Regions from separate parts of the Paeniglutamicibacter sp. ZC-3 genome, predicted to be linked through region 3. Evidence: riboswitches for the same ligand, from Rfam matches in the RefSeq annotation. Region 3 holds a riboswitch; each other region holds the start of a gene.
The links. Region 3 has a riboswitch for glycine ahead of gcvP (aminomethyl-transferring glycine dehydrogenase). Riboswitches for the same ligand answer to the same signal wherever they lie in the genome.

Region 1: linked by a shared signal. The riboswitch ahead of OIU93_RS04365 (DUF5058 family protein) and the one ahead of gcvP (aminomethyl-transferring glycine dehydrogenase) in region 3 are both predicted to bind glycine.
Region 2: linked by a shared signal. The riboswitch ahead of OIU93_RS09770 (hypothetical protein) and the one ahead of gcvP (aminomethyl-transferring glycine dehydrogenase) in region 3 are both predicted to bind glycine.

Annotation. Positions count from the first base shown of each region.
Region 1 is NZ_JAOYTG010000002.1:276,764-280,013, forward strand. Features, by position in the region: gene OIU93_RS04355 (amidohydrolase) at 1-486, opposite strand, end outside; gene OIU93_RS04360 (hypothetical protein) at 585-1,331, opposite strand; gene OIU93_RS04365 (DUF5058 family protein) at 1,359-2,108, opposite strand; glycine riboswitch at 2,281-2,371, opposite strand; gene OIU93_RS04370 (nuclear transport factor 2 family protein) at 2,716-3,081, shown strand.
Region 2 is NZ_JAOYTG010000007.1:98,671-101,920, reverse strand. Features, by position in the region: gene OIU93_RS09780 (PH domain-containing protein) at 1-31, shown strand, start outside; gene cycA (D-serine/D-alanine/glycine transporter) at 123-1,604, opposite strand; gene OIU93_RS09770 (hypothetical protein) at 1,660-1,866, opposite strand; glycine riboswitch at 2,023-2,120, opposite strand; gene OIU93_RS09765 (hypothetical protein) at 2,195-2,365, opposite strand; gene OIU93_RS09760 (hypothetical protein) at 2,748-3,250, shown strand, end outside.
Region 3 is NZ_JAOYTG010000008.1:77,313-80,562, reverse strand. Features, by position in the region: gene OIU93_RS10485 (NADPH-dependent F420 reductase) at 1-496, opposite strand, end outside; glycine riboswitch at 1,270-1,370, shown strand; gene gcvP (aminomethyl-transferring glycine dehydrogenase) at 1,549-3,250, shown strand, end outside.

The sequences.
Region 1 (3,250 bases), on a different contig from region 3:
GCCGTCCTCAACCATGGCGCGGGCGCCGGCGGCGGTTTCCTCGCCGGGCTGCAGCACGAACACGATGGTCCCGGCCCAGGCATCGGTGGCACCGGCGTAAAGCTCGGCGGTCTTCAAGGCGGTGGCCATGTGGGTGTCGTGGCCGCAGGCGTGCATGGTCGGGACCTCGGTGCCGTCATCCAGGAATCCGGTGGCGGTGCTGGCGTAGTCAAGACCGGTGTCTTCGAGGACCGGCAACCCGTCGGTGTCGGCGCGCATGCCAATGACCGGGCCCTCGCCGTTGCGCAAGATGCCAACCACCCCGGTGCCGCCGCAGCGGAACACCTCCAGGCCCAGCTCTTCCAGGCGCTTGGCCAGGTAGTCGGCGGTCTTGTGCTCCTGCATCGACAGCTCGGGGTTGGCGTGCAGGTACTTGTAGGTTTCGCTCAGTTCCGCTGCCGAGTCCGTGCTCATCGTCAGGGACTGCGGGATGGAGGTACTGGTCATGGGGTGTCTATTCCTTGCTCTTGGTTGGCGGCGGCACCAAAGGGTGCCGCCGCCAGTCAATATCGTGAAAATTCGTGTCAGCGGACCGAACGTCCCGGTCAGTAAACCGGACCCTCGGGCCTGGCCTCCAGCGGCACGTCCTCCGGAGTCCCCAGGGTCTTGCGGTCGCGCAGCACCCAGGCGAGCACGGCCGTGGCAATCACGGCAACGGCGGTGGCGAACAGGTTCATCCCGGGAATCAACGGGACCAATACGAAGATCACCACAGCCGATACGGCCAAGGCGATCACCGCGGAGCGCGGTGCCTTCTGACTCACGATGGCCTGAATGATTACGGCGCCCAACACGGTGGGCAGGATGTACAGCTGGACGGTCTGCACGATATCGGTGGGAATCACACTGACCAGCCACGTTCCCAGCAGGCCCACGAAGATGAACAGCGAGGTCAGGTGGACTGCAGCCGCACCGCAAATGGCGGCGACCGCGGCCAGCTCGCCCTTGCGGGTGCCCGGCTTCACCCCGATGGTCGATTGCGCGATCATGGCAGCCGGAAGGAGCTTATTGGAAATGTTGCCGATCATGAACGCCTGGTACATCGAGGAGGCGCCAAGGATCGGGAAGTAGGTCAACGGCTCCACAATCCAGATCACGCCGAAGACGGCGGCCAGCGCGGCGAAGGCCGTCAGGACGGAGGAAAGCTCGATGTCCAACCCGGAAAAGAAGACCAGGTAGGTCGGGGCCGCCAGGGAGAGGATGAGGCCGATGATCATGGTGATCCGGCCCCAGCGGGAGGTGGTTTTGTCGAAGGCGCTGAGCGCCTGGTGCAGTTCTGCTGTCTTACTCATCATGTGCTCCTGAAATTCTCGGCTGCGCTAAACGCGGGTTGCTGCGTAGGTGATGGTGAGGGCCAGGATGATGGCTATGCCCAAGGCCCATTCCTTGATCCACGGCTTGTTCACCCGTTTGGCGATGACCATCAGGACGGTCATGATCGCCGCCGAGGACAGGAAGGCAACCACATGGATCCACGACTTGGGCAGTTCGGCCATGCCCAGAACCATGAATGCGGCCATCATTGCGGCACCGGGGACCACCAGCATGATGGCGGGGTTGACCTTGCGCAGTGCCGAGTCGCCGCGCTTGAGCAGCGGGGTGAAGATGAGGGTGGCGATCATCCACATGGCACCGCCGAGGCTCATCGCGGCCAGGGCCAGGCCGAAGACGGCCTGGGTGTAGGTGGGGCCACCGAGTTCGGCTCCCACGGTTTTAGCGGAGATGGCGGCAGCGGCGGTTTCGTAGGACACCGACCCGATCAGGCCGATGCGCACGAGCACGGCAGGTGTGCCGAAGATCGTCAGCAGTGCGACGGCGACCAAGACCACGGCCAGCGAGGGACCCAAGGCGGAGATGGCGCCGGCTCGGAAGCTGGTCTTGAGTTCTGCCTGCGTCATTCCGATATGAGGCGCGGCGACGCGGGCGGCCTTCATGTAGATGATGCTCTGGACGATGATGACCAGGAAGACGCCAATGGCGCAGGCCCAGAGGATCGGCGAGTTGGCAACGGCGAGGATATCCGTGGAGTTGTTGTCCACAACTGCGGGCAATATGGCAGGTACGTGCATGGGGGAGTTCTACCGTTCATCGAAGGGTTCAGTGCGGTGATTGCTGGCCATTGATGATGCCGGTTGCCACCGTGCCCGCTCTGTCCTGAACCTGAAAGTGAAACCAGTGCCCCATGGCACTGGTGTGCTTCGTCGGTGAGCCACCTGTCCCGGCGGCTGCTCTCCAGAGTTTCCTCACGCGACTGTTCCTGGTACCTGAGAGATTGCGGGTGCTTGCCCCTTCGGTGCCCGAGTGGTGTCCGGGACTCTCCAGCCGCGCGTGATCGGAAGACTATTCAGTTGTCGGCGGTTGCTTTACCGCTTGGGACCACAATACTTGACGTGGGTCACAGTGACTCTTTTGTGTCACGACCGAACGGTCATGAATATGTGTTTCCGATCCGGAGCCGGACGGTGTAGGGGCCTGAGAGCGTGGCCGGTCCTCAACCAAGCTCCCGTATCGAACGGAACTCGGGCTGACAAGTGTTCCCTCGTGATGCGTTGGTGGATACCCTTTGACAGTCGGCATCCCTTCTTACCCGGGCCCCCCATGTTGCCAAGTGGCCGAAGCACCCGCACGGGCCGGTTGCCCACCAAAGCGCCACACGGAATCCCGGAGGTTTCATACATGTCTGCCAACAAGGAAACCGTCAGCAAGTACATCGACGGATTCAACAAGTCGGATCATGCCCAGATCCTGTCGTGCCTGACCGACGACATTGAATGGACGGTCTTTGGCCACTTCCGTCTCAGCGGCAAGGATGCATACGACCAGGCGATCGAAAGCCCCGACTTCAGTGGGCCGCCGGTGCTGGAAATAGTGCGCTTGGTCGAAGAGGGCGACGTGGTGATGGCCGAGTTGTCCGGCGAGGCGCACCGGACCAACGGCGAGATCATGCGCATGGCCATGGGAGAGGTATTCGTGATGCGCGATGCCTTGATCGCCGAACGCCGCGCCTTCGTCATCGAACTGACGGAGAACGAGTACAAATAGACGCCGGTCCTTGTTGATCCCACGCCGCGTGACCCGCAGGTCACCGCGCATCTGGGATAGGTTCTTAGGAGGGCAACGGCAGCCGTGTTCGGGTGGCCGGGCCACGACTTTGGGATGGATAACTGGATGAGACTGCGGGAATTCGTCGGTGCAGGACTGGACATCGTTT
Region 2 (3,250 bases), on a different contig from region 3:
CTCGCAGCTCGTCGCCTCCCACGTCCTCTAAGCCAACAACAGCCGGAAAGGCCTCGGGGCCGCCCTTTTGGGGGCGGCCCCGAGGCCTTTCCGGCTAAGCAGGCGCCCGGTGGCGCCCGGCGTCATCGCGCGGCAGGCTCCTTCTGCTCCGCCTCGACGGCCGGGCCGGCGTTGAATGACGCGGCGAGCATGCGCTCCTGGGCGACCTTGGCTCCGTGCATGGCACGCAGCTCGGCGTGCTTCGGCTTGCTTCGCAGGATCGCGTAGCCGATCCCCAGTCCCACAAACCAGATCGGGGTGAAGAGCAGCGCGGAGAGGGTGTCGGCCTGCGTGGTCAATGCCCAAAGGATGAAGCCGAAGAAGGCCAGCACCACGTAGGGCATGAACGTTCCGCCGGGCATCTTGAACTTGCTGGCCGCGTGCAGCTGCGGGCGGCGCTTGCGGTAGACCAGGTAGCTGATCAGGATGATCGACCAGACGAACATGAAGCACAGGGCCGAGATGGTGGTGACCAGGGTGAAGGCCTCGGCCACGCCGCCCTCTGCGTAAAGCAGCGCCACCCCGGCGAGCAGGAACATGCAGGAGAACAGCAGCGCGTTGCGCGGGACCTTGGTGCGGGAGAGCTTCGCGAAACCCTTGGGGGCGTCGCCTTCCTCGGCCAGCCCGTGCATCATGCGGGAGGTCGAGTAGATCCCTGAATTCGCGCTGGAGGTCGCGGAGGTGAGCACCACGAAGTTGATCACGCCTGCCGCCCCGGCCAGGCCGGCCATGGCGAACATGCCCACGAAGGGGGATTCCGCGGCGCTGAACAGCTTCCACGGCTGCACCGCCATGAGGATGACCAGGGCACCGACGTAGAAGAAGAGAATGCGGACCGGGATGGAGTTGATCGCCTTGGGCAGGGTCTTCTCCGGGTCCTTGGTCTCGGCGGCGGTGGTGCCCACCAGCTCGATGCCGACGAATGCGAACACGGCGATCTGGAAGCCGGCGACGAAGCCCATGAAGCCGGTCGGGAACATCCCGCCGTCGCTCCAGAGGTTCGCGAAGGAGGCGGTGGCGCCGTTGTTTTCGAAGCCGGTGATGATCATGACCAGGCCGACGACGATCAGTGCGCCGATGGCGACGATCTTGACCAGGGCGAACCAGAACTCGGTTTCGCCGAAGTTCTTAACGCTCGGCAAGTTGAGCGCCACGAGCAACAGGATGCAGGCCACGGCGGGGATCCATAGCGGCAGGTCCTTCCACCAGAACGCCACATAGTGGGAGATCGCCACGACGTCGGCGATGCCGGTGACCACCCAGCAGAACCAGTAGGTCCAGCCGGTGAAGAATGCGGCCCACGGGCCCAGGATGTCCCCGGCGAAGTCGGAGAAGTTCTTGTAGTTGGTGTTGCTCAGCAGCAATTCGCCCATCGCGCGCATCACGAAGAAAAGCATGAAGCCGATGATCATGTACACGAAGATGACAGACGGCCCGGCCACCGCAATGGTCTTTCCGGAGCCCATGAACAGGCCGGTGCCGATGGCCCCGCCGATCGCGATCAGTTGGATGTGGCGGTTGGAGAGCCCACGTTCGAGGTGGGGCGCGGAACTGTTCTTGCTCATGCTGTTGCCTTCCAGATTGGTGCCGGTGCTTCGGTGGCGTGCCATTGACGACTCCCTAACGGATGTCGCCGACGGTGGCGAGGCCCTGGAGTGGGGCCTTCACGGTGTTCTCCGAGGCAACCATTCCCAGGCCGGCGCACTTGCAGGAGGGCCATTCGGCGCGGCGCGCGGCAAGCCGGTGATTCCGCTGCGCGGATTCACGGGACAGGCCGGCGGGCGCGCCGAAGGGCGACCGGGCAGTGGCGTGGGTGGTTGGCGTCATGGAGGAACTCCCGAATCGAGCGCGGGCCAGGCCGCACTGTTCTTGGATCCTCCCCAATCTGTTGACGTACCTGAGAGTTTCCATCCCGGCCCGCAAGGGGTCGGGACTTGCTCCTTCGGTGAGCACGAACGTAACCGTGCTTCTTTCCAGATTCGCCTCTTCGTGGCGGTACGGGTGCCTGAGAGTTTCCTGGGGAGGAATTGCTCCTACGGCGCCCGTCCATGGTGTGAACGGGACTCTCCCGCCACGCGTCAACGGCGATTTTGTTGTGACTGCTGTCACAATCTACGTGAAAGTTCTCCCGTGGTGCAAACCGCAGAAACTTTCATTACAGCGCAGGGTCGAAAAATGTCATTCTGACGTGGGCCGGGTACGCCAACGGGGATTCGTCATCTTCATGGGCGAGGCCGACGGCGCGGTCCTTGACGGATTCCTTGATGGTTGCGACCGCCGCACCGGCGGAATCGGGCGCTGCTTGCGGCCTGGTTGTCTGTGTCATGTGTGCCACGCTAACAACCCGGAATGCCGGGCCATTTTCGTTCGCGTTTCCGCCCTGTAACGGTCGTCCAGCACGTGTTTCGTGCACGTTTCACGAGACGGCGATCCTCAAGAAGAAGAGTTCCACGTGGGCGGACACAAAAGGACCGTCTCCGGGGAATGTCGGCTCCGTCCCCTCAGGCGGGCAGCCGGGACACCGCGTCGTTCGCTTCGGTTACCTACGTATCGTAGGGTCTTTCTCATCGACGTGGTTTGGTAAGTCATAGGTGGAGCCGCCTCGGTCAACGGGGCGCAATGATCGCGCCATCCTCGGAACCGAGCGCAAGATACCTCCAAGAGACGAGGCCCAAACCCTGTTCACCTCCGTGTGCTTGGCTAAGTACATGACAGTCCCCGAAGTCCTGATCCAGACCTTTCACCGCTGGGATCTCGCTGGCCGACCAACGCAGGCCCAATCACGCTGGAACACCGAATCTTGGTCCCGGCATCTCCCTGAATATGCGTCATTCCTGGCGTCCTTAGGAACAGACCGCATGGACCGAACTCAGGCCATCGCGGCGGCCCCGGATGTCGTCGACGAGGACACAGCGGTGCAGGTCTTCTTGCTCTCGATGCTCTGGGGATATGGTCCCGTCGGATACGGACCGTTTCGGACTCGACGAGTCCTAGAGCGCGCCGAGGCAAAATCAGAGCTCCTTGAGGTAGCTCAGGAAGCGAAGCAAGCTGGCGGTCTCGCTGCCTTCGAACTGATCGCCGACCGTCGGCGACAGTCCCGCTCCTATTTGAAATGGCTTGGACCCGCGTTCGGGACGAAATACATCTATTTTCTTACCGCGCAAGACACAAAACACCGGCCAGCACCGGTAATGGATGCCGTCGTGTACCG
Region 3 (3,250 bases):
CGCCGGCAACGAAGACATCAAGCGGCTTGCCGTCGGCGGAGCCGGAAGTCAGCGGACCGGCGAAGGTCGTGTTGAAGGCCTTCACGACGGTGGCGGAGGTCAAGGCGGAGATTTCCTCGGCGGCCGAGCTTCCTGCAGGGGTGGTCAGCGAGTCAAAGGTTGCGAAGTCCACCGGGTTGGTGATGTCGACCAGGATCTTGGAGTCCAGGGCCGAACCCTGGGCGGCGACGTATTCCTTGGCGGCGTCGAAGGGCAGGGCCAAAACGACGATGCGGCCAGCCGGGACTTCGGCGGTATTCCCGCTGGCGATTCCGGTACCGAGCTCGGCGGCAAAGGTGGCTGCGGTCTCGGTGGAGCGGGCCAGGACCTGCAGGCTCTTGCCGGCGGCGATCGAGCGTGTTGCAAGCGCGCGGCCCATGTTGCCGGTGCCGATGATGGTGATGTCGATGTTCATGTCGTTCTTCTTTCCAAAGAGTCGAGCGAGGAAGTTCTTCATGTGATCCTCAAATCCTGTTTGTTGAACCTTCAAGTGATACGGTAGACCCCTAATGGTTGAACTGTCAAGTATTTCAGGATGAATCCGTTGAAAATTGTTTGCGACGCCCGGGTGTGGACCGTGGATGCAGCGGGAAGTGCCCTGCTGAGGTGTGAAAATCTTGAGGATCATGCGCCCGGATGCGAAGGGTTGGAGGCATGGCTGAGAGCGGGGGCTGGAAGGCGTGATCGGAAACCGCGTCCGTCGGAGGGTCGGGATGGTGGGCAAGCACGAGAGTGCGGGGGTTTATGCTGCTGGCCACCCCGCTGTTCATCATTGCTGCCGGGCATTTGGCCGCGCGTGTTGCCATGGACACGAACGCCCGAGCGGCGCGGCTGTGGGCTGATTGCCATCGTGATTTCGTTGGCCGCCGGTGCGGGGCAGCGGTGGGCGTGGTTTCGACGCAGCGCCAGGCGTCCGGCATGGGTGTGGATTGTCGGACTTGGCGCGCGGGCTGTTCCCAATGGCCGGGATCCTTGCCCTGAGCCTGCGATACCCGCTGCTCTCGCATGCCCTTGTCGATGTGGGCAACTTGTCGGTTTCGTCTTCCTCAATCTCTAGGTGCCTCCAGGATCGTGAACTGCCGGGCCAGGGTTCGCCCGGGGTGCAATGTGTGCCCTCGCGCAGGAGTGGCCCGCGTAAAAGACGTGTTGCTTCATCCAGGCATGTCCGTGTTGTCTGGCTCACGCATCGCCGGTAGGATGGTGATCGTGCCTCGAAGGGGGCGCAGCCACTGACATGCGGCGGGAGAGTCCCGTTCAACGAAAGTTGGTCGGGCGCCGTAGGAGCAATTCCTCCCCGGGAAACTCTCAGGCCCCCGTACCGCCGCGAAGAGGCAACTCTGGAAAGTAGCAACACCGCCGTTCGGCGGTGCGGCTCACCGAAGGTGCAAGCGTGCCCCGCCCTCACGGACCGGCGCAACGCGGAAACTCTCAGGTCAAGCAACAGGGTCGGGGAGGAACTTTGCAGCTCGTTCGGTGTGTACGCACGCCGATGACCCAATGGAGTTCCCCATGACCGTGACCCCGTCCGCTGAGTTCGTCGCCCGCCATATTGGCCCGCAGGGCAGCGACATCGACACCATGCTGAGCCAGCTTGGTTATTCTTCCATCGACGAAATCGTCGACACCGCCGTTCCCGCCGACATCCGCCAGAGCGAACCCCTGGACCTGCCGGCCCCACGAACCGAAGCAGAGGTCCTTTCGGACCTGCGCGTGCTGGCAAACAAGAACGTCATGAAGACCCAGATGATCGGGCAGGGTTTCTCCGACACCTTCACGCCGCCGGTGATCCTGCGCAACGTGCTCGAAGACCCGGCCTGGTACACGGCCTACACCCCGTACCAGCCGGAAATCTCCCAGGGTCGCCTCGAGGCGCTCATCAACTTCCAGACCATGGTCATGGACCTGACCGCGATGCCTATCGCCAACGCCTCGATGCTTGACGAAGCCTCCGCCGTCGCCGAGTCCGTGCTGCTGATGCGCCGTGGCAACAAGGCAAAGGGCAACGCCAAGACCGTGCTCGATGCCAACCTCTTCCCGCAGACCATCGCCGTGGTTCAGGGCCGCGCCGAAGCCCTGGGCTTCGAGGTCGAGATCGCGGACCTGTCCAAGGGCCTGCCCGAGGGTGACATCTCCGGCATCGTGCTGCAGCAGCCGGGCAACAACGGCGCCGTGGTTGACCACACCGCCGTCATCGCCGCTGCCAAGGAGCGCGGCGCGATGGTCACCATCGCCGCCGACATCCTGGCACTGACCATGATCACCGCGCCGGGCGAACAGGGTGCCGACATCGCCGTGGGCAACACCCAGCGCTTCGGCGTCCCGCTGTTCTTCGGTGGCCCGCACGCCGCATACCTGGCAGTGCGCACCGGCCTGGAACGCCAGCTGCCCGGCCGTCTGGTCGGCGTGTCCAAGGACGACGCCGGGTTCCCGGCCTACCGTCTGGCGCTGCAGACCCGCGAGCAGCACATCCGCCGCGAGAAGGCCACCTCCAACATCTGCACCGCCCAGGCGCTGCTGGCCATCACGGCCTCGATGTACGCGGTCTACCACGGCCCCGCTGGCCTCAAGCGCATCGCCCAGCGCGTCCACAACCACGCCCGCACCATCGCCACCGTGCTCTCCGGTGCCGGCCTGGAACTGGTTGCCGACTCCTTCTTCGACACCGTGCAGGTGAAGGTCGCCGACTCGGCCGCCATCATCGCCAAGGCCGAGGAAGCCGGCATCAACCTGCGCCGCGTGGATGCCACCACCGTGGGCATCTCCACCGACGAAGCCACCACTTCGGCACACGTTGCGGCCATCGCCGGTGTCTTCGGCGTCACGGGTGAGGACTTCAAGGCAGAGGGCTACGAGCTGCCGGCATCGTTGCAGCGCACCAGCGACTACCTGAGCCACCCGATCTTCAACACCATCAAGTCCGAAACCCAGATGCTGCGCTACCTGCGCAAGCTCTCGGACCGCGACCTGGCCCTGGACCGCACCATGATCCCGCTGGGATCGTGCACCATGAAGCTGAACTCCACCGCCGAAATGGAATCCATTTCCTGGCCGGAATTCGCCTCCATCCACCCGTACGCCCCGGCACACCAGACCGAGGGCTGGCGCGAGCTGATCACCGACCTCGAAGGCCGCCTGACCACCATCACCGGCTACGCGGGCGTCTCCATCCAGCCCAACGCCGGTTCGCAGGGCGAATACGCGGGCCTGCTGG